DNA from 2 places in the Pseudoalteromonas sp. 2CM32C genome. Region 2 is predicted to be linked to the other one. Evidence: riboswitches for the same ligand, from Rfam matches in the RefSeq annotation. Region 2 holds a riboswitch; the other holds the start of a gene.
The links. A riboswitch is a leader RNA that binds a small molecule or an ion and turns the genes downstream of it on or off. The one in region 2 is predicted to bind cobalamin.
Positions count from the first base shown of each region.

Region 1: it holds a riboswitch for cobalamin, as region 2 does, so the genes downstream of both, MTF67_RS11955 (ABC transporter ATP-binding protein) here and MTF67_RS07300 (TonB-dependent receptor) in region 2, are expected to answer to the same signal.

Region 1 is NZ_JALNTI010000005.1:264,467-267,808, forward strand. Features, by position in the region: gene MTF67_RS11945 (LysR family transcriptional regulator) at 1-164, shown strand, start outside; gene MTF67_RS11950 (porin) at 350-1,279, shown strand; cobalamin riboswitch at 1,327-1,466, shown strand; gene MTF67_RS11955 (ABC transporter ATP-binding protein) at 1,542-2,342, shown strand; gene MTF67_RS11960 (iron ABC transporter permease) at 2,344-3,342, shown strand, end outside.
Region 2 is NZ_JALNTI010000003.1:61,205-64,546, forward strand. Features, by position in the region: gene MTF67_RS07285 (2-dehydropantoate 2-reductase) at 1-26, opposite strand, end outside; gene MTF67_RS07290 (VanZ family protein) at 19-369, opposite strand; gene MTF67_RS07295 (YajQ family cyclic di-GMP-binding protein) at 522-1,004, shown strand; cobalamin riboswitch at 1,183-1,346, shown strand; gene MTF67_RS07300 (TonB-dependent receptor) at 1,379-3,205, shown strand; gene msrA (peptide-methionine (S)-S-oxide reductase MsrA) at 3,251-3,342, opposite strand, start outside.

The DNA.
Region 1 (3,342 bases), on a different contig from region 2:
ATGTTTTGGTTGAGCAACATTTAGAAAATGGTGAATTATTTCATGTAAAAAACGTAGAAAATACGTCAAGAGATATATTTGTAGCCTACCATAGAGATAACGAACAAAAGGAACTGATAGAAACACTCATAAATTTACTACCTACTATTAAGGCACATGCTTAGTAATTGGATTTTAAGTGGGTACATATTTGTATGATTGATGTTCATGTCCTTTTGATTTCATAAATAATGCAGTTTTATTAACTTTAAAAGTCAAAAATATTTCATTTGTAATATTTCTGTCATTTAGTGGTGACAAACTGCAGTCGTTTTAAAAATTAGTCTTTTGTGATTATCGAGGAAATAACATGAAATTTGTAAAATCGAGCTTATGTGTCGCTTTGCTAAGTGGTTTATCTTTTAATGTACTTGCTGACGTTGATGTTTACGGTAAAGCAAATGTGACTGTTCAGTCTACAGATGACGGCGAAGGGTCGTTCACTGAAATTAAAAGTAATGCATCTCGTTTTGGCCTTAAAGGTTCAGAAAAAATTACCGATGGCTTAGAAGCAGTTTATAAGTTTGAGTTTCAAGTTGATGTAACAGATGCAGACTCAAAAGGCGACGACGATAATATTTCTGCGCGTAACCAATATGTTGGTGTTAAAGGCTCGTTTGGTCAGGTAGTAGTGGGTCGTAACGACACGGCGTTTAAACAAGCGCAAGGTAAACTCGATTTATTTAATGACCTTGAAGGCGATATTAAAAACGTATTCAAGGGTGAAAACCGTTTAGGTGATTCAATTACATATACTTCTAACTCATACGAAGGTTTTAAAGTACTTGCTACTTTTATTGCTGAGGATGATGTAGATGCTGATAACGGTTACTCAATGGCAGTAACTTACGGTGATTCAGCACTTAAAAAGAGTGCGGTATATGCCTCAATTGCAGCTGACAGCGAAGTAAATGGTTACGATGTAGTACGTGCGTCAATCCAAGGTAAAGTTGAAGACTTTAAACTCGGTGCTATGTACCAAACTCAAGAAAAAGTAGACGGTTCAGCTGAAGGTGACGGTTACTTATTAAATGCAGCATACAACATGGGTAAAAACACGTTTAAAGTTCAGTACCAAGCAATGGACTTTGACGATAGTGATGATAAAACAGCTATTTCAGTGGGTGTTGATCACAAGCTTAACAAAAACATTAAAGTATTTGGCTTTTACTCAAGCTTTGATATGGACAACAACGTAGACCAAGATTACTTAGGTTTAGGTATGGAATATAAGTTTTAACGACGAGTTAAAACACTCCCTTTTTAACCGCGCTGTAATTAGCGCGGTTTTTTTTGCTTTAAATTATTTACTTACCCGCCCATAATAGAGCTTCATTTGGAATGAGGTGCAATTCCTCAACTGTTCCCGCAACTGTAATTAGCGCTATGCTTTAAGTCAGATACAAATCAATTTTTAATGAGCGGGCCTACTCATGCTAATTTTAATGTACTCCTTTTTGGTGGTTGCATTACAAGTGGGTACTCGTGTCTAGGACAGAGTATTGCAAACTAAAGCACCATTATTAAACGTTCAAAATCTCTCGTGGGGAATAGCAAATAAACCTATTCTCAAACACATTAATGTGCAAATACCCGAAGGTAAATTTGTGGGCTTAATTGGCCCTAATGGTGCAGGTAAATCGAGTTTACTGCGTTGTTTATATCGTTTTAATAAGCCTAATGAAGGGGTTGTAGAATTTAATAACCATGATATTTGGCAGCTTAAAAGTGACGAATATGCAAAGTGCGTTGCTGTTGTTTTACAAGAGGCGCCATCGCATTTTAATTTGTCGTTATTTGATGTTGTGGCTCTTGGCCTAACACCTCATAAATCGTTATTTAGTTCAACATCGCAAAGCGAAAAACAACAAATCACTCTAGCTATAAAAACGGTAGGGCTTGAGCTGCACACAAATCAAAATTTTGAATCGCTCTCTGGAGGCGAAAAGCAGCGCGCACTCATTGCACGTGCTATTGTTCAGCAACCTCAGCTGTTAATTATGGATGAGCCCACTAGCCACCTTGATGTTAAATATCAAATACAGGTTATGGAGCTGGCAAAGTCTCTTGGTGTTACAGTATTTGCTTCGTTTCATGATCTTAATTTGGCTAGTGCTATGTGTGATGAGCTTGTCGTCATTAAAAATGGAGAAATAACGCATACCGGCTCTCCTGCAGAGGTACTGACTGAGCACATGCTTGACGATGTATTTGGTGTATGCGCTCAGGTTAGTAACCATCCTCAAGAATCTCAATTGGGCAAAGTTACGCCTCATATTACCTACTTTTATGGTTACAAATAATATGTTAGCAATGCATGTACGCCATTCAGTTGCACTGATTATTTGCATTACTATTGCCTTAGTAAGTTTATTTTTAGCATTGAGCTTTGGTGCTGCAGATACCTCAATACAGGATGTATTTAACAGTTTTATTTATTTAAATGATGCTTCATTCACCAGCCGTATTATTTTTGAATTAAGAATGCCCCGTACATTATTGGCGTTTTTAGCAGGTGCCGGGTTAGCTATCGCTGGGCTAATTTTACAAACCGTGACACGTAACCCATTAGCCGATCCTTACTTATTCGGTATATCGTCAGGTGCTTCGTTTGGTGTAGTTGTACTTATGGCATTTGTGGGAATTAGCGCGGGTTTTATGCTTTCGGCCGCAGCCTTGCTTGGTAGCTTATTAGCAATGAGCTTACTTATATTAATTGCCACAAGGCAGCAGGGCGGGCAAGTTGAGTCTATGTTACTTGCTGGTGTTGCACTCTCGTTTTTATTTAGTGCATTTACGAGTTTGTTGCTTTATTGGAGCGAGCCGCAAGCCGTTGCTGCAATTTTATTTTGGACCTTAGGAAGTTTTGCACGTGCGCAGTGGGCAACGCTTTGGATACCCTTTTTAGTGATTACACTGTGCACCTGCGTAATGATTAGTTTTAGGCGCCAGCTTAATGCCATGTTATTAGGTGACGAAAGTGCCATAACCCTTGGTGTTAAAGTGCATCGATTTAGGGTGCTGATGCTAATTTTAAGCTCACTAATAACCGCTGTGCTGGTGGCAATGTGTGGCGGTATTGGTTTTGTTGGATTAATGGTGCCACATATTGTGCGCTTTTTTATTTCACAAGGCACCGTAGCAGGGCTATTAATAACAAGCTTAGCAGGAGGCACATTTATGGTGTGGGTCGATGTACTGTCTCGTTCTTTACTTCAAAATCAAGAGTTGCCAGTAGGGGTGATCACGGCCGCTATGGGGAGTGCGTTTTTCTTAAGTTTACTCTTTTTTCGAAAGTCTAAG
Region 2 (3,342 bases):
TCGCCTACAATTAAAATATTAGTCATAGGGATTCTTTTTTCGAGGTGTAAAAATAACTCTTAGTAAAAAGTAACTAGCAGCACCAGCAAAATCAGCTATAAAATCGCCAATAGAGGCCTGCCTGTAAGGGAGCGCGTCTTGCATTATTTCAATTGATGCGCCGTAACCGGCCAATAACAAAATTTGTGCGTATAAGGGAAGCTTAAACGCTTTATCCATAATGATGGCAAGCACAAAAAAAATCCCAAAATGGGCTACTTTATCAATGTGTGGAAATAGGTTAGCTGCGCCTTTTATTTCTTTGGCAAATAAAAAAGTAAACGCTACGATGCTGAGCAAAAAAACAGCTTGGTAAACACGCCTTGTCACGTAAAATCCTAGAGTCGCTTAAAAAAGAAGCTTAAGTATATCAAACTAAATTAGTATCGCACCTGAACAAGATGCAGAAAAATGTAAAGATTTATAATTTTAGCGTTATAATTGCGCCATAAAATTAAGATTGAATAGTTAGGAGAAAACCAATGCCTTCATTTGATATTGTATCTGAAGTAGAAATGAACGAAGCACAAAATGCGGTAGATAATGCAAACCGTGAACTTGAGACTCGCTTTGACTTTAGAGGTGTTGATGCATCTATTGAGCTAAACGACAAAACAATTAAGCTAAAAGCTGAAGCTGATTCACAGGTTATGCAATTGTTTGATATTTTAGCGGGTAAAATTTCTAAGCGTGGTATGGATGTAGCGAGCTTAGAGTTACAAGATATTAGCCGTGCAGGTAAAAATGTTTTTCGTAACGTTGCGCTAAAGCAAGGTATTGAAAAAGATGTGGCTAAAAAAGTAGTAAAAGCCATTAAAGATTCTAAAGTAAAAGTGCAAGCGGCTATTCAAGGCGAGGAAGTACGCGTAACGGGTAAAAAGCGTGATGACTTACAAGCTGCTATGCAAGTAGTGCGTACTGCCGATTTAGGTCAGCCATTTCAGTTTAAAAACTTCCGCGATTAATTATAAAAGCCTTTTTGGGCGCTTTATAAATAAAAAGCCAAATAGCCGCGCAGGTTATTTGGCTTTTTTTATGAACGCGGCATCGTTTTTGTTTTTAATTGATTTTCTTTTTAGCTGTATAGACGTCCGTTGACATTTTTTATTAAACTCCTCACAATAGCGGCCTATTTTCAAGGTGCTTATTAATCTTTTCAATGGTTTGATTTTTTTAATAAGATAATCGGGAAGTTGGTGCGTTTTCATGATGACTACAATCCCAACACTGCCCCCGCAACGGTAAAGTAATACATAAAGCTATGTATTTACTGAGTCCGGAGACCGGCCTTGATGTAATCTTACTTAGTTCTTTGCGGTGGGCAAAGAAGGGGAACTTCATGTTAAAAAAAACAACTCTTGGCGTTGCAATTACTGCTGCGCTGTCACTATCTGTATCTGCTGCAGAGCAATCAATCGAAACCATTACGGTAACCGCTAATAAGTTTGAACAATCAATTACTAATGTATTAGCGAGTGTAAATGTTATAACTCGTAATGACATTGAAACCAGTAATGTTCGCGACTTACCAACGCTACTAACCACTCAAGTTGGGTTTCAGGTCAACCCTAACGGCGGTTTTGGTCAAAATGCCGGTGTTTCATTGCGCGGTACAGGGTCAGGTGATACGCTCATTTTAATAGACGGTGTACGCACCGGTTCGGCAACGCTTGGTCAAAAAGCATTAAGTAATGTGCCATTAAATAGTATTGAACGCATAGAAATAATTAAAGGTTCACGTGCAGCTATTTATGGCTCTGATGCGTTAGCAGGTGTTATTAATATTATTACTCGGGAGTCAGATAACCTTTCGGTCAGTGCTACGTTTGGATCTGACGCGTACCAAGACTACCAGATTGCTGGTTCTGTAAAAGCAGGCGATGTAACAACGGCTTTTAATGCAGGGTTTGAAAAGACGGACAACTTTGATGTACTTCAGGGCGCAGCACCCGATGAAGACGGTTTTGAAAATAAAAACCTTGGCTTTAAAGTAAACTACACCGACACACATTTCGGCAACTTTAAGTTACTAGGGCAATACAGCGAAGGCTTTGCTGATTACGACAGCCGCTTTAGTCCTGCCGATAGTACGATTGAGCGAGGGGATTTTAAAAATTACCAGCTTTCGGCTGGTTGGAATAAAGACTATAAAAATCAAACTCACAGCCTTGATATAGCATTTGCAACGGATGACTCAGACAATCGTTATGTTGATTTTTCTCAAGGGCCAACAACAAGTACGTTTGTTACTAAGCGCTCACAAATTGACTACAACGGCCAATACCGCTTAAACGACACGTTAAACATTAGTGGTGGTATTAATTGGTACAATGATGACGTATCACAAAGCTCAACCACGTTTGAAGTGCAAGAGCGCGATGTATTAGCTGTATTTGTTGGCGCATATTACGATGCGGATGAGTTGCTTGCCAATTTAACTGTTCGTCAAGATGACGATGAGCAATTTGGTAATGAAACAACGTACACAGCGGCAGCTGGCTATCACTTATCTGAAGACGCAACTTTCAGAATAAGCCAAAGCACGGGCTTTAAAGCGCCAACATTTAATGATTTGTACTTTCCTCTTTACGGCAATGCCAACCTTCAACCTGAAACGTCAGTGAATCGTGAGCTTGGCTTAAACGTCGACTTTGATACTGTACGTGTCGATGTCGCTATTTTTAGAAATGAAATTGAGGATAAAATTGATTATGACGCTAATTTTGCACTCACCAATATTAATGAGGCCCAATATGAAGGTGTTGAATTTAGTTTAGCCAATCAAATTTTGGGTTTTGATAGTAATGTGAATTTTGCTTACCTAAGTGCCGAAGATAAAGAAACAGGCGAAGCGCTTAGAAACGTTGCCAAACGAACCTTTAATTGGGAGCTTACAAAACAGTTTGGTGCATTTGATACAAGCATAGCAATGCAATATCGCGGTGAGCGAGCAGGGGCGGTTTCGCAATTGGGTTCGTATACGCTTTGGAATTTAGCAGGCAATTACCAAGTAAATGATGAAATTACGGTGTCGCTTCGTATAGAAAACGTATTCGATAAGGAATACAACGCAGTCGATTCTAACGCTGATTTTACAACAGGGCAGGTGTATTACTACAACACGCCAGAGCGCCGCTTTTTTGCTGGCATAGATTACCAGTTTTAAATAATCTAAATAAAAAGCTCGGTTTTACCGGGCTTTTTTGTGTTTTTACTCAGCTAAAAACTCTTTAAATACGGTTTCAAACTTATGTAATTTTGGTGCGATTAACATACTGCAATAACCCTGTTGCGGGTTTTCGT